3 regions of the Bacillus sp. ISL-35 genome follow, and region 1 is predicted to be linked to each of the others. Evidence: riboswitches for the same ligand, from Rfam matches in the RefSeq annotation. Region 1 holds a riboswitch; each other region holds the start of a gene.
The links. A riboswitch is a leader RNA that binds a small molecule or an ion and turns the genes downstream of it on or off. The one in region 1 is predicted to bind thiamine pyrophosphate.
Positions count from the first base shown of each region.

Region 2: it holds a riboswitch for thiamine pyrophosphate, as region 1 does, so the genes downstream of both, thiC (phosphomethylpyrimidine synthase ThiC) here and J7E38_RS11570 (3-oxoacyl-ACP reductase) in region 1, are expected to answer to the same signal.
Region 3: it holds a riboswitch for thiamine pyrophosphate, as region 1 does, so the genes downstream of both, thiT (energy-coupled thiamine transporter ThiT) here and J7E38_RS11570 (3-oxoacyl-ACP reductase) in region 1, are expected to answer to the same signal.

Region 1 is NZ_JAGGQK010000007.1:29,743-37,339, forward strand. Features, by position in the region: gene thiW (energy coupling factor transporter S component ThiW) at 48-551, opposite strand; gene thiE (thiamine phosphate synthase) at 555-1,205, opposite strand; gene thiD (bifunctional hydroxymethylpyrimidine kinase/phosphomethylpyrimidine kinase) at 1,178-2,020, opposite strand; gene thiM (hydroxyethylthiazole kinase) at 2,021-2,830, opposite strand; gene J7E38_RS11570 (3-oxoacyl-ACP reductase) at 2,921-3,682, opposite strand; TPP riboswitch at 3,757-3,866, opposite strand; gene J7E38_RS11575 (hypothetical protein) at 3,924-4,079, opposite strand; gene J7E38_RS11580 (hypothetical protein) at 4,072-4,209, opposite strand; gene pepT (peptidase T) at 4,343-5,575, shown strand; gene liaG (LiaG family protein) at 5,753-6,616, shown strand; gene J7E38_RS11595 (DUF421 domain-containing protein) at 6,918-7,597, shown strand, end outside.
Region 2 is NZ_JAGGQK010000011.1:229,556-237,152, forward strand. Features, by position in the region: gene ilvA (threonine ammonia-lyase) at 1-869, shown strand, start outside; gene J7E38_RS16385 (2-thiouracil desulfurase family protein) at 1,099-1,566, shown strand; gene J7E38_RS16390 (ASCH domain-containing protein) at 1,688-2,113, shown strand; gene J7E38_RS16395 (sensor histidine kinase) at 2,274-4,082, shown strand; gene J7E38_RS16400 (response regulator) at 4,097-4,741, shown strand; gene J7E38_RS16405 (aspartyl-phosphate phosphatase Spo0E family protein) at 4,946-5,125, shown strand; gene J7E38_RS16410 (helix-turn-helix domain-containing protein) at 5,185-5,367, shown strand; TPP riboswitch at 5,652-5,766, shown strand; gene thiC (phosphomethylpyrimidine synthase ThiC) at 5,940-7,597, shown strand, end outside.
Region 3 is NZ_JAGGQK010000002.1:31,986-39,582, reverse strand. Features, by position in the region: gene J7E38_RS03455 (universal stress protein) at 1-339, shown strand, start outside; gene J7E38_RS03450 (helix-turn-helix transcriptional regulator) at 386-850, opposite strand; gene J7E38_RS03445 (FeoB-associated Cys-rich membrane protein) at 1,013-1,174, opposite strand; gene feoB (ferrous iron transport protein B) at 1,197-3,206, opposite strand; gene J7E38_RS03435 (FeoA family protein) at 3,206-3,430, opposite strand; gene thiT (energy-coupled thiamine transporter ThiT) at 3,703-4,299, opposite strand; TPP riboswitch at 4,406-4,513, opposite strand; gene J7E38_RS03425 (histidine kinase N-terminal domain-containing protein) at 4,758-5,888, shown strand; gene J7E38_RS03420 (dicarboxylate/amino acid:cation symporter) at 5,936-7,204, opposite strand; gene J7E38_RS03415 (GNAT family N-acetyltransferase) at 7,332-7,597, shown strand, end outside.

The DNA.
Region 1 (7,597 bases):
ATTCTCCCATTTCCAGCTAAAGGCAGCAGGATGAAATCATTTCCAGACTACGTTCTATTGGTTATCTCCAATCTACCCGCAGCATTCTTCATAAAAATTTTCAGAAGCGCGAAGCCGATTGCTGCACCACCAAGTGAACTGGTGAGAAATGCCGGTACCATACCAAACAACGCTGCTTCTTTACCCAGGAACAATGCAGCGATTGGATAGCTGGCAATAGCGCCAATGATGCCGGTGCCAACTACTTCCCCTGCAAACGCAAAGCCCAATTTCGTCGTTTTTTTATACAAATAGGCTGCCAGAAAAGCGCCGATCATGCTGCCAGGAAACGCGAAGACAGATCCGGTGCCCATTAAATTCCTGAGCAAGGAAATGCCAAATGCCTGGGCAACAGCGTAGTATGGTCCAAGCAGAACGGCGGTCAAAACATTGATAAAATGCTGCACTGGAAACACCTTGACGATTCCGAGCGGGATAAACAACATATGGCTCGTCAATGTACCGATCGCCATCATCATGGCGGTGAGGGTAAGCTTTTGAGTGTGTCTCATTTTTCACCTCCGTGTAGTGTTTTCTCTTAATCTTGCTGTGGCTTCCTTGACGTCATCGGCATGGCTGATCGCTGTGATCACAGAAACTCCATCCGCTCCGGCCTTCATTACAGCTGCTGCATTGTCCGCATTGATACCGCCGATTCCGACAATGGGTATGCCAAAGGCTTTTAACTCTTCGATCATAGCTGTTCCCTGGACCGCTCTTGCATCCGTCTTTGTTGCCGTTGGAAAAACCGGACCGACACCGAAATAATCTGCTCCAGATTGCTTAGCTTTTTCCGCTTCCTCCAGGTTGTGTACAGAAACTCCAAGTATCTTATCGCCGATTTTTTCTCGGACCTGTGCGGCATCTTCATCCTCCTGGCCGATATGAACGCCATCCGCATCAAGCTCCAATGCCAGTTCAATATCATCATTCACAATGAAGGGGATTCCGTTCTCCTTGCAAACTTTTTGCAGCCTCTTGCCAAGCTCCAGCTTTTCCGAATCAAAAAGACAGCCTTCTCCTTTTTCCCGATACTGAAAAATCGTGATCCCTCCGCGGATTGCTTCTTCAACCACTTTAACGGGTTCCTGAAGACAATTCGTGCTGCCAGCGATAAAATAAACCTTCAGCAAGCTTTTCATTTTTTCAGGACTGATTCTTGCCATGAGATGACCTCGCTTTCCTTTTTCAAATTGTAGGCCCAGTGATTAGTCGGTCCATGTCCATTCCCTATATTCAATGGGTTGGCAATGGCGGCCTGGATGAAATCCTTCCCTGCAGACACCGCTTCATGGACCGAAGACCCTTTTGCAAGCTGTGCTGTGATTGCAGCGGAAAATGTACACCCTGTGCCATGGGTATTCTTCGTCTCAATCCTTGGTGCGAAGAAATAAGAAAATTCCCTTCCGTCAAACAGGACATCAACAGATTCGTTTGTTTCCTCATCATGCCCGCCTTTGATGACTACATTTTTCGCTCCAAGGGCATGAATTCGTTTTGCCGCTTCCTTTTTCTCATCCATACTTTTTATAGACATGCCTGTCAGCACTTCGGCTTCGGGAATATTCGGGGTGATGATGAGACATAGCGGGAGCAAATGTTTTTTCAGTGCCGATACAGCCTCCTGTTGAAGCAATGAGGCTCCTCCCTTCGCAATCATGACCGGATCGATAACGACCTTTTCCCAGCCAAACTGCTTTATTTTTTCCGAGACCGCTTGTATGATTTCCGCGTTAAAAAGCATTCCTGTTTTTAATGCGTCCGTTCCAATGTCCTCACCAACAGATTGAATCTGATCCGCTACCGCCTCTGGTTCTATTGGAAAAACTCCCTGGACACCAAGCGTATTTTGCGCGGTAACAGCAGTCAGTGCTGATGTGCCAAAGACCTTCAGTTCCTGGAATGTCTTCAGGTCGGCCTGGATTCCGGCTCCGCCGCCGCTGTCCGAGCCTGCGATGGTAAGTGCTCGTTTCATATTCATTTACCTCCATTTTTCGAAAGAACTTTTATTGTAGATTTCCTCAGCATCCAAATGGTAGAGCTGGTTCAGCAACTCCACCTGAAAACTTCCCGGTCCCTGCATGGCGCTTTTATCAGCGGCAACTTCAGCTGCTACTCCGTAAATAGTCAGTGCAGCAGTTGCTGCTTTCAAAAAATCCTTTTCAATTGCAGTGAACGCCCCGATTACTGAAGTCAGCAGACATCCGGTACCCGTAACCTTTGTCAGGATTGGGTGTCCATTTTTGACCACAAACGTGGATTCCCCATCTGTAATGATGTCTTCCTTCCCTGTCAGCGCCACAATTGTATTCAATTTTTGAGCAGCCGATTCAGCGAGCTCGGTTACATCCCCCTCCGAATCTCCTGCGTCAACACCGCGTATGTTCCAAGCTTCACCTGCTACATTAGCAATTTCCGCGGCATTTCCTCTGATGATCGCAATCTCCAATTCTTCCATCAGCCTTCTTGCGGTTTCCGTCCGATAAGAAGTAGCACCGGCACCGACCGGATCAAGAACGACTGGCACTCCATGCTCATTTGCCGCTTTGCCGGCAATCAACATCGACTGTACGACTTCAGGCCGCAACGTTCCGATATTCAGCACAAGGCTACCCGCCATGCCTGCCATTTCAGCAACCTCTTCTTGTGCATAGGCCATCACTGGCGATGCTCCCAGAGCCAGAAGCCCATTAGCGGTAAAATTCGTGACCACAACATTAGTGATGTTGTGTACAAGCGGATTCTCCCTGCGGACCTTTTCTAGCAAACCCGCAATCTCTCGTTTTTCCATTCCAATTTCCTCCTTCATCCATCCTCAGGCCGCCATCTACAACCAGAATTCCTTCTCGTTAATCCATCACAGGACGCCAATTCCTCCCCTTTAATCCATCACCAGGCCGCCGTCGACGACCAGATTTTGTCCGGTAACCGCTCGTGACCATGGTGAGGCAAAAAACAAGATCGAGTCTGCTACTTCTTCCGGATCGGTCACCTTTCGAAGCGGTGTTGACGATTCGATGAGCTGGAACACTTCCTCCGAAGTAGCAGAACTTGCGTCGGTCATTTTTAGCAGTCCGCCAGAAAGCATATTGACGGTGATGCCATACTTTCCAAGTTCATTCGCCATATTCCTCGTGAATCCCAGCAAAGCTGCCTTGCTTGTTGTGTAGTCATGATAGGCGACAACCGGGTTCTGGAACAGGTTCGTGCCAATATTGACGATTCTGCCAAACTTCACTTCTTTCATATCCGGCAGTCCCGCCTGGATGGTATTCAATGCGCCGCGGATCGCTCCTTCAAGCTGCTGGTGATAATCCTCCCAGCCCAATGCAAAAGCATCCTTGTTCGCCACCGGGTCAAATTTGAAATTGACAAGCGCATTATTGACGATGGTCGTAATCGGTGCCCCGAAATGTTCTTTTGCCAGCCTGAACATGCTTTGGACCTGTGCTGGGTCCCTTACATCCGCCCCGACAGCAAGTGCATTTTCACCAATGCTTTCTGCCAGAATCTTTGCCTTTTCTTCATTCTGAAAATAGTTGATGACAACCTTCGCACCTTCCCTTGCAAAAGCTTTAACCGTTTCTGCCCCAAGGCCACGGCTTCCTCCGGTTACTAACACAACTTGATCTTTTAATTCCATTTGTTTAAACCTCCTTAAAATATAAAAAGCCAGATCCCTAAATAATGGACCTGGCTTAAAAGCAAAGTAAGAAAACTTCTCTCACACTACTTTCCTACGCTGGTATTACCCAGATCAGGTCCGAAGGGTTAAAAGACTTAGCGTCTTCCTCTCAGCCCGCAGCAGGGCACCCCTAGTAGTTCATCGAATATTCAGTTGTCTTTATCCTAGCTCTATCTGCTATATATGTAAAGTAAGAAGTTCATATTCTGCTATTTTTCAGTTCTTCCTTGATTTCTTCCAGAAGCTTGAGTTGCTGGTCCTGCTTTTGGTTGATACTTGCAGCCAATTTTTGCAGTGTAATCGTAACCGACCAGAGTGACAGCATCAAAACAATGATGACGCCAAGATCAATCATCTTTCTTTTTTCCTTCGGTTAAATCGTCAAATGGAGTGTAATGATTGCTTGGCAGTTTTCCTGAGCGGATTATTTTGAAAATCAAATAAAACACGACAAACAATACAACGAACGTGAAAACATATCCCATAATGACCAGCCTCCTTCTATTTATTAAACAATAATCCCAATACAAAAAATGGAATTTTCATTCTTTTTAAAATGGTGTTCCAGACGATCTGTGCTAATATGAAAATATACATAGTAATAGGAGATGAAAGGACATGAAAAACGAGATTATCGAAAGATTCACTTCTTATGTAAAAGTTGATACTCAATCGAATGAAAACAGTGAAACCACTCCATCGACAGAAGGGCAGCTCACCCTTGCCAATATGCTTGTCGAAGAGTTGAAAACAATCGGAATGGAAGACGTCACGATTGATGAGAATGGTTATGTGATGGCGACACTTCCTGCCAATATCGATAAGGATGTCCCAACCATCGGTTTCCTTGCCCACGTTGATACAGCTACTGATTTTACCGGCAAAAATGTTAATCCGCAGATAGTGGAAAACTTCGATGGCAACGAAATCATCCTGAATAAGGAGCAGAATATTATTCTGTCGCCAGCTGATTTCCCTGAACTTCCTCAATATAAAGGCCACACTTTGATTACGACAGATGGAACGACTCTTCTCGGCGCTGACAACAAAGCAGGGATAGCTGAAATCATGACAGCAATGGCTTATTTGATCAAGCATCCGGAGATCGAGCATGGTAAGATCCGTGTTGCTTTCACTCCGGATGAGGAAATCGGCAGAGGGCCTCATAAATTCGATGTTGAAGCGTTCAATGCAAAATTCGCCTACACTGTGGACGGCGGCCCGCTTGGCGAGCTGGAGTATGAAAGCTTTAACGCAGCCAGCGCTAAAGTGACTTTTAAAGGAAAGAACGTTCACCCCGGCACGGCAAAGGGCAAAATGGTGAACTCCGCCAAAATCGCGATGGAATTCAACAGCAAGCTCCCTGCAGAAGAAGCGCCTGAGCACACTGCAGGATATGAAGGTTTCTTCCACCTCAGCTCGATTAATGGGGATGTCGAGGAAACGACGCTGAGCTATATCATCCGTGATTTTGACCGTGACAGCTTCCAGGCACGCAAGGAATTGATGCAGAAAATCACCAATGAACTGAAGCTTACTTACGGCGAAACCCGCGTTGAACTTGAAATGAACGACCAGTACTACAATATGAAAGATAAAATCGAGCCTGTGAAAGAAATCGTCGACATCGCTTATGAGGCTATGGAAAACCTCGGCATCAAGCCGATCGTTAAACCAATCCGCGGCGGCACCGACGGCTCACAGCTTAGCTATATGGGATTGCCGACTCCGAACATTTTTACCGGCGGAGAGAACTTCCACGGGAGGTTCGAATATATCTCTGTGGATAACATGATGAAATCTGTTGAAACCATCGTGGAAATCGCGAAACTTTTTGAAGCAAAAGCTTAATTAATTACACCATGAAGCCAGATTCCCAAACTAAAAGGAATCTGGCTTTTTTTCATGAGCGACTTACACCGAAATCAGCCTCAGGTCGCATCATGATTTAAACCCGTGGTGCATTGGGAAGAGGAATGATTTGCCTTATTCTGAATATAGAAAGAGTTGGAAGGGAGATTTTTTATAATGCAGCGGATTTTAGTTATTTTCCTGGTGATTACCGGGGCTTATATCGGTTGGAATTATTGGTTCGACGGAGATGGACTTAACTTTGCAAGAGCGGAAGATTCTGTAAAGGTAAGCAATGGTACGGAAAAAATCACGGTCGATGTTTCGAGTGTCGCGTCGAAGATTGTGCAAGAGGACCGAAATGATGTCCACGCTGAACTGGAAGGCAAAGGCTCGGTAAAAGTTATGCGTCACGGAGATGAAATCCAGGTAACTGTTAAGCGAAAAGGCTTCTTCTGGTTCAACTGGTTTGAGATGGATCAGACTTCACTTACCATCTATATCCCGGAAGATTATGAAAAAGATATGGACATCGAGCTCGGTTCCGGGAAGATTGCTTTTAAAGGCAACTCAGCCGACCAACCTGTGAAACTGAGAAACCTGGCAATCAATATTGGTTCAGGCAGCATGACCCTGGAAAATTTCGATGTTGAAAATCTGGAGCACCAGAGTTCATCCGGAGAGGTTAGCATGGATTCGATTTCTGCCAGCAGCGGTTCTTTTGATGTCAGCTCCGGAAGCGTCCATGTCAAAAACTATTCTGGAAAGCTTGATGCAGACGTATCATCCGGTGAACTAGACATCCAGATGAAGCAGTTGATCGATGATGTTGACTTGAACGTCAGTTCCGGTTATATCGAATTGGATTTGCCTAATGAAGCAGATTTTACTTTGGACGGAAAAATAAGCAGTGGCAACCTATCAAGCGATTTTTCGCTCAAAAATAAAGAGGCATCCAAAAACCGAATTCGCGGGAAATACGGAAGCGGGAAATTCCAAATCAACGCTGATGTTTCAAGCGGGAATATCAAAATAAAGTAACCATTGGCGAACTGGAAAAAAACAATCATAATTACCAGTTCGCCAATAAATTTTCATTTTCGCCAATAAATCAGGTGATATCGCCAAAAAAAAAAATTTCGCCAATAAAATTGTGAACTCCGCCAATAAAATAGTTTTTTCGCCAAAAAAAATTCCCTACTCTGACCATATCCAGATTGATATGGGTTTCCCCACCTCATTTCTTCAATTTTTTCCTTAACTATTTACAAAACTGACATATAGAACATTTTTTCCATTAAAAGAGGCAAAATAATCAAAAATACCTTTTTTAAGGAGTATCATGGAAACCATATTGACTACCATTTTGAGAACCCTTTTAGGCTTTGGTGTATTATTCCTTCTTACCCGTGTACTTGGCAAAAAGCAGCTCAGCCAGATGACCTTTTTTACTTATATCACCGGAATTGCTCTGGGAAATATAGCCGGTGATATGGTAGTGCATAGAGATATTAAATTAATTGATGGTGTTACTGGTTTGGCGCTCTGGGCCTTTTTAACGCTGACCATTGAATACATCGCTCTTAAATCGCCTAAAGCGAGAATTTTGCTGGACGGTGAACCGACCATCATTATCAAACAGGGAAAAATAAATGAAAAAGCAATGAAGTCCAATAAGCTAAATATGGATGACCTTACCATGCTGCTAAGAATCAAAAATGTATTTTCGATAAAAGAAGTCGATTATGCAATCCTTGAACCAAATGGACAAATCAGTGTTTTAAAGAAAGTGGAATTTGAAAACGTTATTAATAAAAATGCTGGTATCCCCCTTACACCACGAACATTCTTGCCTTCGGAATTAGTTGTCGACGGCCGTATCGTTAAAAAGAATCTGAAGGAGTTAAGCTTGAGTGAAGACTGGCTGGCAAATGAATTAAAAAAGAAAGGGATCAATCGGCTGGAGGATGTCTTTTATGCTGAGCTCGAGAGTGATGGAACAGTAGTTGCAGAACAACGCTC
Region 2 (7,597 bases), on a different contig from region 1:
TTTATTTAAAACTGGAAAACCTGCAAAAAACGGGTTCGTTTAAGCTAAGGGGAGCGATGAACAAAGTTTTATCCCTGACCGACCAGGAAGTGAAAAATGGCATTCTGGCTGCTTCTGCCGGCAATCATGCCCAGGGGGTAGCCATGGCATCTTCGTTAAGGGGCATCAAGTCGAAAATTTACATGCCGAAGCATACTCCTTTTTCCAAGGCTTCTGCCACAAAGGGATATGGAGCGGAAATTGTCCTGGTCGGCGAAACGTACGATGAATCCTGTCAAAATGCGGTTGAAGAAATGAGCCAGAATGGCAGCACCTTTGTCCATGCGTTTGACGATGAAAAGGTAATTGCGGGGCAAGGGACGATCGGAATGGAAATGCTGCAGCAGAATGACCAATTGGACGTCATTTTCGTTCCGATTGGCGGTGGCGGGTTAATCTCGGGAGTGGCACTCGCCGTCAAGGCCATCAAGCCAACTGTTAAAATCATTGGTGTGCAGGCAGTTGGGGCATCTGCCACCTATCAAAAATTCACTGGACAAAGAAGGAAGTCAAACCACGCTATCCACACAATCGCTGATGGAATCATGGTGAAGGAACCAGGAGTGATCACCTATCCCATCATCGAAAAGTATGTAGATGAAATCGTAACCGTAACCGATGAAGAAATTGCCCACGCCATCATGTTCATGCTTGAAAGAGAGAAAATGCTGGTCGAAGGGGCAGGCGCCGCAGCATTGGCAGCTATTTTATACAAAAAAGTTCAGGTATACGGAAAGAAAATAGGCTGCATCATCAGTGGCGGAAATGCAGACCCGGATCAAATACAAACCTATAAGGAAATGACAAACACAATGAAGAAAATTGGATAATGAATAGTTTTAAACGAACAGCTTTCCTTTTACATAATGAGGAAAGCTGCTTTTATTTGCAGTGCTTTCCCGAGCGCCCGAGTAATAAATGGCATAAGGAGAAAAAAGCTTAATGACTCGTAACGTGTTTCAACAATTTCGTACAAGGCATTTCTCTTCTTCTGGAGAATAAATAAAACTAGAGCGATAAAAAGCTGTTGTAATCTCCATTAGGTATGAGGTGATCCCCATGATATTAGTCAGTTCATGTTTAGCTGGATTAGAGGTTCGGTATAATGCTACTCATTCTTTAGACAGTAAGATCAGGCAAATGGTGGATGAGAAAAAAGCAATAACTGTCTGCCCCGAGTTACTTGGCGGTTTTTCTACGCCTCGGGAACCTGCAGAAATAGTAGGTGGGGATGGAGAGGATGTCCTCGCTGGCAATGCCAGGGTCCTTGAAAGATCAGACAGGGATGTGACGGATTTTTACATAAAAGGTGCGTATCTTACTCTTGAAAAAGTACAAGAATATCAGGCTTCAGTTGTAGTGCTAAAAGAATATAGTCCCTCGTGTGGAAGTGCGATGATCTATGATGGTGAGTTTCGGGGGAAGAAAATCTCAGGAAATGGTGTCACTGCAGCATTACTTAGAAGGAATGGAATACGGGTCGTCTCAGAGGAAGGACTAAGTGATTTGCTTCGGGAGGATGATTAGTAATTATTAGAGTTGATAGGTCAACCTCATGCCTTTGCTTGATCTATTTTGGAACATGGCTGTGTTCTTTGGGTATTGTATGGATATGCTAGTTATCAAATGATGGCAGAGGGTGGTTGAACTGAAGGTGTTGTCGATGATTCAGCCCTGGGCGAGTCTGTTTGCCTTGGGTGAGGCACAATATGAAACGAGGTCATGGAGTACAAAGTATCGCGGACCGCTTGCGATCCATACGAGCAAAAAAGTCGATAAGGCAGTCTGCAGCCATGTGGCGATCAAGTCACTGCTTTTAAAGCATGGGTACAAGGCCGATGATCTTCCTGCTGGCATGATCATAGCCACCTGCCAGCTTGACAATTGTTTGAGAGTGCTGGAAAACCACGAGACATGGGCGGTGTTGGAGGATGGCAGGATCGTATCAGGCAATGACTTTTTCCTCGGTGATTATAAAGTGGGAGGGTATGTCTGGGAAGTCAGCAATATGAAGATGCTGGACAGCTTCATTCCTGCCAAAGGAAGGCTTGGGTTATGGGAATATGACTTTTAAAGTGCCTGTTCATTGGGGAACAGGTGCTTTTTTTGTGAGCAAAGAATTTAATTAATCTCCGATAATTAAAGTATTGATAGAATTTTCATGAAATTATTTGTAATCTATTAGTAAGAGGGGAAATTTGACCGTTTTTTTAGAAGTTGAAGGGGATGAGAGGATGACAGATAGAGAGATTCTTTTTCGGAAAAGGGCTTCTGATTTTTATATTATCCTAGTTGGTATTCTTGGGTGGGCTTTTATTTTGTATTCCATCCCTGCTGCGGACTTCCCGGAGAAGCCGATGGTGCTCATTCTCCTGATTGTCTTAATGCTGCTTTCAGAGTATTTTCCCATCCCTTTATTTTCGATCACGATGTTCAGCACGATGACGTTCCCAATCCTTTATATCATGAATCTATATTATGGCATTTATACCGCCACCACCACCTTTGCGTTCGTGCTGATTTTTGAAGCTTTTCATCATAAACGGTCTCTTCGTTCGACCGTTTTCAATATTGCCCAATATACCCTGTCCCTTGTTGGGGCAGACTGGCTGATCAAGGTATGGATCAGCCAGTACCCATTAGGTGAACCATACTTAAACCTGTTGATTATTTATGCTTTTACTTCGTTCTATTTTCTAATTAATAATGTCCTGAACGATACGCTCTTTTCCATACGGCCTTTCCCGTTTACAAAGAAAGAGTGGAAGAGCAAAGCTTTACAAGAGTTGCTTATTGCCAAGATGTCGATCATCTTACTCGCTTTTCTCGAAATCTATACGAATTATCTTCCTGAGAACGTGATTGATTTTACGACTATTCTTTTTTTATTCTTGTGGATTGGGATCACAACGACCAGTTCCATTCTGACTAAGGCAAGAATAGAAAGAAAAAGGCTGGATGCTCTGTCCCTGCTCAGTACGGAATTGAACAGGATCAATACAAAGGATTTTGGTGAGAAGAAAAGTCTTCTTGCCGAAACCTTCAATGCCAATGCTTTCGTTTTGCTTGTTAAAGACCATAATGCCTGGAACCTCTTGCTTAAGGATGGGCAGGTGAAAAGCGAGGTCACCTTGAGTGATGAAATGTCCCTCTATCTTGATGAAATCTCTGAAATGACCGTGGTGACAGAAAGTGAAATAGAAAAGCTGCCGAGCAATAATATCTTTAATAAGATGGTTCTCTCGCAAATCTTTTCACCACTTATTATCGACAATGAAAAGGTTGGGATGCTGATCGTTGGCAGAGTCAGTGGAATTGGTTTTATCCATGATGAGATTCGTTTATTGACTGTATTATCCAATGTTCTCGCAAGTACATTAAAAACGCGATCGCTCTTACTGGAAAATGAAAAACTCTTAATCGTGGAAGAGCGCAGCCGGATTGCCCGTGATATCCATGACGGCATTGGCCAGTCCCTGGCAGGGATTGTCTTTCAAATGGAATCTTCGCTGCGAAAGAAAAGTGAAAGCAAGGGGGACTTTTCTGATCAGCAGATCGAGCGCTGGATTCAAAAGCTTAGAGACAGTCTAAAAGAGCTTCGTCAATCGATTTATTCCTTAAGAACCTGCCCTGTGGAAAAATACGGACTGAGGCAGGCAATTGAAGAAAAAATCCGCAAAATGGAGCTGGAAAAAGGGGCTGGCATCACGTTCACCCAGAAAGGTGAGCCATACGCTTTAAGCTATCAAGTCGAGAAAGTGATTTATGATATATTCCAGGAAAGCCTGCAAAACTCTGTGAAACATGCAAAAGCGGATAGAATCGAAGTCATGCTGAAATATGGCCGCGAACAGATCATGATCAAAATCAAGGATGACGGGATTGGTTTTTCATTATATGACAAGCTGATAAAAGGCCAAACAGAACCTCATTTTGGCATCCTTACGATGAGTGAGCTGGCACAGGATTTTGGGGCCAAATTTGAAATCGACAGCGCAGAAGGAAAAGGAACGGAGATTCGGCTTGGCATACAGCACTATTAAAGGGGTGAGAGAGTATGATCAACATTATGATTGTGGATGATCACACTGTTTTAAGAGACGGAATCCGCAGTATTTTGGATGTGGAAGAGGACCTGCTGCTCGTTGGTGAAGCAGATTCGGGGGACGGTTTATTAGAGAAACTGGATGGCATCGTCCCTGATGTCATTGTTTTGGATATTAACCTTCAGGACAAGAATGGAATAGAACTTATCTCTTTGATAAAAGAAAAGCATCCTGCTTGTAAAATACTGATCTTGACGATGTTTGATCATGATGAATACTTCAAATCGGCCCTCAGGGAAGGGGCGGACGGATATTTATTGAAGGATGCTTCGTCCATGGAAGTCATTGATGCCATACGCAAAATCCATAAGGGGAATTCCATTATCCACCCTAAAATGGCAAGCAAATTGATCTCCTATCACCGCATCCAGAGCGACTTTAGCCACCAGGAAAATGAATTGACCAACAGGGAGAAGGAAGTGCTCAATGAGTTGGTCAGAGGGAAGTCGAATAAGGAAATCGCTGCCCATCTTTCCATCAGCGATAAAACCGTAAAAATCCATGTGAATAAGATTTATAAGAAATTAAACGTAAATAGTCGCTCGCAAGCGATTATCTACGCTGTGCAAAACAAACTCGTACCCTATTTGAATTGATGACAAGCTGCCTTTATGGCAGTTTTTTTGTGGACAGATTCTATAACCTTGGTACTATATCGTCTAAAATCAAGTGTCTAGAAAGATAGAACAAACACTCAATATTCAAAAAGGGTGAATTCTACCATAATAGTAGAGTAGGGAAAATGTCTATATGGTTAAGTTTCTGTAAAGATTTTTTGAAGGGAAAGAGGGGTGCAGCGTATGACTAAGGAGGACCTGATTGAAGATACTCGCAGAAAAATGATAAAAAGCATCCAGGAAAATGGATACTTGAATCAAAAGACGATTCAACTCAGCCAGGAATTGGATGTCTATATTTTGGAACAGCAAAAGCTCGGGATGGAACTTCTTAAGAAAAAACGTTGTGATCTTCTTGGATGATTGCTTTTTAGAAAATGCTCTTTTGGAGCATTCATGTTAAAAAGGAGTTGAGACACCACATGAAGTGCCTTGGCGATATCCTGAAAATGGAAAGACAGAAAAGGGATTTAACACAGGAAAAAGTGTGTGAGGACCTGCAATTGAGGTTGACGACACTCAATCGGATCGAAAACAATCAAAGTGTCCGGGGAACCACGATCAAAAAACTATTGAATTATTATCAAATGAATAAAGAAGAATGACATTAAAAGGCGCTGCTTCTTGCAGATAATTTTGAAGAGGGATTGACCCTCTATTTTTATTTTGCCTTTTGTAACTGGCCTTCAACCTAATTCCTCATGTCTCATTCCCTATACGAAAAAATATATAGAATACCTAATAACAGCGTGCAGTCTTCTTTGAAATCGAGATCTGAAGCTGGATTTCTTGAAAGCGAACTGTGTTATCCATATAGGCAAAAAGCACTCTATTGCTTAAAAAACTTTTCTTTATTTTCCCAATTGTGTATACTCGAAGGGAACTGAATAGCAAGAACTAGGGGTGCCCAATGGCTTGGGCTGAGAAAGGAACGCGTTAAAGTTCTTTGACTCTTTGGACCTGATCTGGATCATACCAGCGTGGGGAAGTTGACATGTGCACAGTTTTTTTGTGCAAAGACATTCGCGGTTAAAGCCGGTCCATCATTATGTGGGCCGGCTTTTTTACATACTAGGGAACTTCTCTGGTGCCAGATCTCGTCCCTCAATTTTTAAAAAAAAGGGAGAGATGATCAGTGAAAACAGCCAATTCATTAAACCAGGACAGCATTTCGATTATGGCAAGCTTTTCTGGGAGCAAAAAAGTCTATGTGGAGGGCTCAAAGCCGGACATTAGGGTTCCGATGCGGGAGATTGAACTAAGCCCGACGAGCGGTTCATTTGGAGAGGAAAGCAATCAATCGGTTCGCGTGTATGATACGAGCGGCCCTTATACGGATCCTGCCTATACACCCGATCTAAGAAAGGGTCTTCCTGCACTGAGGAGCCGGTGGATTCAGGGACGAGGGGATGTTGAAGAGTATGAGGGCCGAAAAATAAAGCCCGAGGACAATGGTTACTCAAGTGAACATGACCCGCGTGCAAATGATAAGGTTTTTCCGGGCCTATCCCGCAAGCCATTGAGGGCATCTAAAGGAAAGAATGTTACCCAGCTTCACTATGCGAAAAAAGGAAACATTACGCCTGAGATGGAGTTCATAGCGATACGGGAGAATATGGATCCTGAATTTGTGCGGTCTGAAGTGGCAAGGGGCAGGGCCATCATTCCTTCCAATATCAATCACCCTGAGACAGAACCGATGATCATCGGCCGGAACTTCCATGTCAAAATAAATGCGAACATTGGGAACTCGGCCGTGTCCTCTTCGATTGAGGAAGAAGTGGAAAAAATGACGTGGGCTACCCGATGGGGTGCAGATACCATCATGGATTTGTCTACAGGAAAGAATATTCATACGACACGCGAATGGATTATCCGGAACTCAGCTGTTCCGGTGGGGACCGTTCCGATTTACCAGGCACTTGAAAAGGTGAATGGCATTGCCGAGGACCTTAGCTGGGAAGTGTTCAAAGATACGCTGATCGAGCAAGCTGAGCAAGGTGTTGACTACTTTACCATCCATGCAGGTGTCCTGTTGAGGTATGTTCCGATGACTGCCAGACGATTGACTGGAATTGTCTCAAGAGGCGGTTCGATCATGGCCCAATGGTGCCTTCACCATCATAAAGAAAACTTTCTCTATACGCACTTTGAAGAAATTTGCGAAATCATGAAGGCATATGATGTGGCCTTCTCTCTGGGAGATGGTTTGCGGCCGGGATCGATTGCCGACGCCAATGATGAGGCCCAATTTGCTGAGCTTGAAACACTTGGGGAGTTGACGAAGATTGCGTGGGAGCATGATGTACAGGTAATGGTTGAGGGGCCTGGGCATGTTCCGATGCATCTGATCAAGGAGAACATGGATAAGCAACTGGAGATTTGCCAGGAAGCTCCTTTTTATACACTAGGACCGCTTACAACGGATATCGCGCCAGGATATGACCATATCACCTCTGCAATCGGAGCGGCGATGATCGGCTGGTACGGTACAGCCATGCTCTGCTACGTGACGCCAAAGGAACACTTGGGGCTGCCGAACAAAGATGATGTGCGCGAGGGTGTGATCACCTATAAAATTGCCGCACATGCCGCCGATCTGGCAAAAGGCCATCCAGGAGCGCAAAAAAGGGATGATGCCCTGTCAAAAGCCCGCTTTGAATTCCGCTGGAGAGATCAGTTCAATCTTTCGTTGGATCCTGAGCGCGCCTTAGAGTACCATGATGAAACCTTGCCTGCTGAGGGTGCCAAAACGGCCCACTTCTGTTCGATGTGCGGACCCAAATTCTGCAGCATGAGAATCTCGCATGATATCAGGAATTATGCAAAGGAGCA
Region 3 (7,597 bases), on a different contig from region 1:
CTGCCGATTAACAACTTTCCCGCAGATGGAGTCCAGGTGCCTCCTTTGGCAACAGAACAAGGTGCCTTTGGGAAATCAGAGCACGCAATCATTACTCATAGCTCTGAAACAGCATTCAATAACGCAAAGGCTGAGCTGGAGGTCCTTGATCTTGATACCGACTTTTCAATCCTGGAAGGAAACCCCGCAGAAGGTATATTAGAATATGCAAGGGATGTCGATGCGGATTTGATTATCATCGGCCAGTCCGGGAACGAAGGAATCAAGCGAAAGCTCCTCGGAGGCGTAAGCCAAAAAGTTGCAAATAACGCTCATTGCCATGTACTTATAGCCAAATAAACAAAGCAAGAGCCGGGTAAATACTGCCCGGCTCTTGCTTTCTGTATTATTCATTCATCGCTTCGGAGGCAAGTTCCTCCAAACGCTCCCTGGTTTCTGTTTCTTCAAAACTGCTGAAAATCCGGAAATCATCTTCATCGAGGATTCTGTAATGCTGACTCAGAATGTTTTGCTGCATGACAAAGCCGCCATCCCTGGCGACTTCCCGCCACCAGACTTTCCCTCCCAATGTCTTTTCTTTTCGGTAATCCGTACCTTCATGGGCAATCGTTTCGAGGACCTCAAGTGGTTCATTGCCGAACAAAAACTGAATCGTCTCCGTTTCCCTGAACAAGGCACAGATTGTCACGACTGTTGACCACCCGGCCTGAACCCTGCCTTTTTCGATCTGGACAAGTGTTTTTTTGGAGATTCCAATGATGTCAGCCATTTTATCCTGGGTATAGCCAACCTCTGCCCTTAGTACCCTCAATTTCTCCGAAACCCTGCTTATGATTTCATCTCTCGTCATCCGCTTCATCCTCTTTAGTTCTTTTAGTGTAATTTTACACTTGTTTACTCGAAATTCAAAATACTTTTTACTATTTGATTCTGAAATGATCGAAAAGAAGCATTATTTTGTTCGAGATATAAAAAGGGGGTCAGAATATTGACGATTCCGCACCCCCATTTCTTATTTAATCTGTTTTTTCTGGCTGATGCTGCAGTTGCTGGAGCAGGAGCTTTGAATGGAGCAAGCAGCGCATTTTCCTTCTTTTGATTTCTTGATGAATCGGTAGAAGGCCCATCCGGCATAGCCGAAAATGGCCCCGCCTATTAAAATATTTGCGATCATGTTCCCTTCCTCCTTCCAGCTTTTAGCTAAATCCCATCAGCATTCCGCCCTGGTAGATGGCCAGCGACAAAAGATAAGCGATGACCAGCGCATAGCCGATTGAAAAGGCGGTCCAGCGTTTCGAGCCTGTTTCCTTATAAATGGTCGCTGTAGTCGCGAGGCAAGGAATATACAGCAGGATGAACACCATGAAACTGTAAGCAGCAAGTGGTGTATAATGAATCGCCAGCAGCCCCTGGAGACTTGCTTCATCCGGGACAAAGTAGATGATGTTCATGGTTGAAATAATCGCTTCTTTCGCCAGGAAACCGGTGAAAAGGGAAGCACTTGCCTGCCAGGTGCCGAATCCTATAGGAGCGAATAGTGGTGCAAAGATTCCTCCCAGAAGCGCCAGATAGCTTTCATCCATGCTGACATTTACGCCTTCCGGACCAGCATACGCGAGCAGCCAAATCAGGACAGAGCCTGCAAAGATGAATGTACCCGCCTTTTTCACGAAACCTTTCCCCTTATCCCAAGTGCTTCTCCAAAGCGCCTTTGCCTGCGGCATTCTGTATGGAGGCAGTTCAATGACAAAAACGGAGGTTTCCCCTTTCAACAGTGTCTTTGAAAAGACCTTGGCCAGAATCAGGGCGACTACAACACCTAGTACATACAAACTAAGAACGACAGCAGCCTTATGCCCTGTGAAAAACGCACCGACAAACAAAGCGTATACAGGAAGCCTTGCTGAACATGACATCAGCGGCGTCAGCAGGATGGTCATTAATCTCTCTTTTGGTGTCTCAATGGTCCTTGCTGCCATGATGCCTGGCACATTGCAGCCGAACCCGATCATCATGGGAATGAATGCCTTCCCATTAAGGCCGACAGATTCCATCAACCTGTCCATGACCAGCGCGACACGGGCCATATACCCTGAATCCTCAAGCAGCGAAATGAAAAAGAACAAAATGAAGATTTGCGGCACAAAGACCAAAACTCCACCTACTCCGGCAACAATTCCATCAAGCACGAGGTCTTTTATGAATGAGGATGCTCCTGCCCAGTTCAGTGCCGCCGCGATTCCAGCTGTCACAGGTCCGGATAAGATTATGTCCAATGCATCTGACAGTGGGAAGCCAAGCCAGTCAAAGGTAAGCATGAACATGATGTACATCAGGACAAGAAAGATTGGGATCCCAAGGAATTTATTCGTCACGACCATATCAACTTTCTCAGTCAATGGTATTTTTCCATTGTCCGGTCTGGTTGTGGCAGCAGACACGATTTTATCGATCGCATCACTTCTTTTGCGGTGGATCAACTGGTCAAGGGCTTGTTTGCACCCTGATTGTTGCTGCTCTGCAACAGTGACAGAGTCGACAAGTGCTTCAATTTCTGCCAATGGCAAAAAGTTAGTCAAATAGTTTTTAACATAGGGATTGCCTTCAAACAGCTGAATGGCCAGCCAGCGAACAGGATGTCGTGTCCTCCCATTCAACTTCTGCCCAAGCTGGAGGATTCCCTCCTCTATCGCTTTTCCATAATAGACAAGATTTGTTTTGCCAGATCGTGGTGCTTCTCCTGTAACAAGTTCAGCAAGTTCGTTACAGCCCTTTCCGGATCTTGCCACAACAGGAGCAACATGGACTCCCAATGATTTTGACAACTGTTCAATATCAATTTGAATGCCCCTGTTTTTTGCCACGTCCAGCATATTCAGACCAATAGTGACCGGCGCACCGTATTCCAGCAGCTGCATGGTAAGGTGCAAATTACGCCTTAATTGCGACGCATCCAGGATATTCAAAAGTTTCTCGAATGATTCCTCCAGGAAGAAGTTCGTAACCACACCTTCATCCTTTGACAATGGATTGAGCGTATAGACTCCAGGTAAATCAATCAGCTGATCCTTTCCGTTCTTGAACAGGCCAACTTTCTTTTCGACAGTTACTCCGTTCCAGTTGCCAACATATTCATATGACCCTGTTAAGTTATTAAATAACGAAGTTTTACCGGTATTCGGATTGCCGATAAGCGCGATGTTCATCATAATCGCTCCACTTCGATCCGTAATGCTTCTTTGCGTCGGATACCTATGCATTGGCCGCACGATTCAACCATGACCGGGCCTCCAAAAGGCAGAATGCATTTTATGCATACTTCCGATCCTTCAGCGATTCCGAAATCAAGCAATCTTCTTCTGACAAATTTGTCAGTTCCAGCAATATTCATGATCCGGCCTTTTTCACCAGTCTTTAAATTTCCCAGCATAGCCATCACCTTTTTTCAGTTTGTTAGATTTTTTGTATCAGAATATCATTGATAGTAGTTTACTAATTGAGAATGATTATCTTTATTTAATCAGTTTCAGGTCTCTTTCACTGTGACATAAATCACAAAACACCCTTTTAACAGATGGGAATAAGGAAAACTCCATAGAATTGACAATTTTTCCGGATAACAGTTCTGAATTAAATCATCATTCAGCTTTATCAGAGCCCATATAAAAAGAGAGCTGAACAATTTGTCAGCTCTCCTTTTTATCACATTTTATTGGTTACAAGTGTTGATTTGACCATCCTCGACGGAGCATAGCCAATGACAAGAATGATGATGATTGCGCTTAGTATCATACTTGGAATCATATAGGTTCCGTTATAGATGAGTGAATACAGCCATGCCGGCTGTCCTTCTGGCGCCCAAACTCCGAAAAAGACCCAGCCGGAAAAGAAATGAGCGATAAAGCGAAGCAGGCTTCCAATGAAGGTACCCACAATGATCAACCCAATCCATTTCTTCTTATTTCCACTCTTGATATTCTCTTGGATCTGTCTTGCAAAAATACCGGCAAATCCTAATACCGTGAAGGCGACCAAATAATCGATGATCCCCTGTATAGGATGGAATATTTGCGAGAAGCCCAGGATGAATTGCAATAGACCCAGCAGAAGCCCTGTGATGGCGCCACCTTTAATTCCCCAGCGGAATGCCATCAGGAATACCGGTACCATCGCGATTGATACTGAACCGCCCTGCGGCCAGATTCGAGAAAATAAAAACCCCGAAAATAAATCCAGCAAATAAGCCAGAGCAGAAAACACTGCTACTTCCACTAAAAATAATGTTTGTTTTTGTTTCATATCTGTTCCTCCTTCTTTCCAGAATGAGGTCCGTTTTCAACACGCCTTTTCTGCTTCAGAAACAAAAAAAGCAATCAGGGATCGATATAGGATTCCCATGATTGCTTTCCTATCGCATCCACATTCCTTCGCTAGCATTAACTAACAGGTTCAAAGGGTAAGAACTCGGGCGCTCACTCTCAGCTGCACTCTGGCAGCTCCCCTTGTGGTTATTATTTAGTTTCTACACTATGAATATACTACTTCTTCGATCCTATAACAAGTCAAATATTGTTTTTCCAATCCTTGTCGAAACAAAAAAGACAAATCTCACCCCGAGATGCTAAAAATATCGGTCTTTTGTCACGTTTTTACCGATTCGACGCTATTCAGCGGATGTTCTTAATTTTCGACAAAGGGATTTCGCGGTTTACCTCGAATCTTTAATACCGAAAAGAAAAACTGGGGGACTTAATAAAATGCTGCCAATTACGGATAACCGTTTGCTTAGCTTCCTGACTAGTGAAAGGGAACAACTCATTGCCGACTGGACTGTTAAAATTATCGTCTCGGAAGATGATCCATATAAAGAGAAAATAGCCAAGAATGCTGAGAAAATGTATGAAATCATTCTCTCCGTTTTTTCCAAGACAAATGAAGAGCTGGAAGAACATCTCCAAAAACTTGCTTTTATGGTAGGAGAAGAACGAGTTCGCGCTGACATCAATATTGGAGATTTTGTCTACAATGTTAATTCAGGACGATCTGTACTCTACAAGCATCTGCACAAAATGAATATGGAGTGGAATGAGATGCAGGAGTCCATCAACCGAATCAATTACTGTTTTGATACCTTCCTGTATTACGCGGTATCTTATTACAATGAACAGAAAAACAAGATCATTGAGGAAAAAAACCAATTTATCGACTCTACCCATAAGGACCGGCTGACATTGCTCGGCCAGATGACATCAAGTTTTATCCATGAATTCCGCAATCCCCTGACTTCCATCCAGGGATTTATACAGCTATTGAGATCCGAACACGAGGATATGAAGTATCTTGATATCATATCCAGCGAGCTTGACCAACTCAATTTCCGGATTTCACAATTTCTGCTTCTTTCTAAAAAAGAACTAATTGGAAAGGAAAAAAACCTTTTCTCATTAAATAAAATGATTGATGAGGTATTGAACTTCCTATATCCCAGCATCCTCGACACCAATGTGCGGATTGTCAAGGAAGTAGCAGATGATATGGAATTGTATGGATATGCCGATGAAATCAGACAGGTTTTGATCAATATCATCTTTAATGCAATCGATGTCCTGAGCCAGTACCGGGCTGACCCTAAAATTGAAATCAAGGGATACTTCGTGAATGATACACATATAAAAATCGAAATTTCCAATAATGGCCCTGTCATTCCCGACCAGTTACTGAAGACGATTTTCGAGCCTTTCGTCACGACGAAAACTCTCGGAACCGGCCTGGGATTGTTTGTCTGCCGTGAAATCATCGAGAAGCACAAAGGTATTCTTGCCTGCTCATCAGAGCCGGATAAAACTTCATTCATCATGCTTTTGCCATTAATAAGGATGGAGAACTAACATCACAAAAAGACCCTGCCGGTGCCGGCAGGGTCTTTTATTTATCCTTAATACTCAAGTGTACGATTGTCCTCTGTACTTGTGATTCTTCTTTTCTCTTTTTGAACGGTATGTTTTTTTTCCGTTTCAGCGACAATGACTGCACATGCTGCATCGCCTGTGATATTCACAGCTGTACGCGCCATATCCAGAAGACGGTCAATTCCCAGGATTAAGCCGATACCTTCAACAGGCAGACCGACAGACTGGAGAACCATTGCCAGCATGATCAAGCCTACGCCCGGCACACCTGCGGTTCCAATACTTGCAAGTACAGCAGTTAAAACGACTGTCAGCAGCTCAGTCATTGAAAGGTCTACTCCATAAACCTGGGCAATAAAGACAGTCGCTACACCCTGCATGATTGCCGTTCCGTCCATATTGATCGTGGCGCCAAGCGGCTGGACAAAGCTTGAAACAGATTCAGGAACACGAAGATTCTTCTGGGCAGTTTCCATTGAGACCGGAAGCGTTGCGTTGCTGCTTGATGTACTGAACGCAACCCCCATAGCCGGTGAGAATCCTTTGAAAAACTTGAAAGGATTCATTTTCCCAAGGAAGTATACACTTGATCCATAAGTCATCACTGCATGGATTATTAAAGCAAGAACTACAACAAGCATGTATACACCCATAGCCTTGATTGCGTCAAGTCCCTGGCTGCCGATAGCAGTTGCAATCAAACCAAATGTTCCGTATGGAGCAAACTTCATTACAAGTCCTACTAAATACATCATGATGTCATTGCCCTGTTCGATTAGGTTCAAAATTCCTTTGGTCTTATTACCTAGGGCAGTCAAGGCTATACCGATGAATATCGCAAAGACAATTACTTGAAGCATATTTCCTGTTGTCAGTGCTTCAAATGGGTTCGCCGGAATAAGATTTAAAAAGGTTTCACTTATTGGCGGTGCTTTTTCAGCTTTGAATTCAGCTCCAGCAGTATCAAATTGGCCCATCAACCCTGGCTTGATAAGGTAGGCCAGAGCAAGACCTATTATTATCGCAATTGCTGTTGTCGCTAAAAAGTAGCTTACAGTCTTAAAGCCAATCCTGCCGAGCTTCTTCGGATCACCCAGTCCTGCGGTACCAAGAATGATTGAAAACAAGACAATGGGCACGACAAGCATACTAATTAAATTGATGAATATCTTCCCTAGGGGCGTAAATAAGAATTTATCTAGAACAGTGAACAATTCAGGTGCAAAGATGTTAAGGATAAGCCCAGTCATGGCACCAAGTCCAAGGCCTATCAATATTTTAGTCGTCAGTTTCATAATTTTCCTCCCAGTTTAAAAAAGTATAAAAAAGAATGTAAAGATTTATTCCCTCTTTCATTCCCTATAAACCAACGACCGATATTTGGTATAAATTCCCGTTCATGATTCATACAGGAGGTATTGGATGTTTTATTTAAAAACCGATTCTGGGATCAGCCTTAATCTCTTTGGTTCACAGGATGCAGGGGAATTGTTCTGGCTTTTGGATTCTAACCGAAATTATCTTCGCAAATGGCTTCCCTGGATAGATGGTATCAACTCTCCGGGTCAACTTTACTCAGTCATTCAAATGTGGGAGAAAGGTTCACAAGAAGGAAGCAGCTTCCACTTTGGAATTCGATACCGGGGTGTCCTGGCGGGAAGTATCAGCCTTCATGCTATTGACTGGAA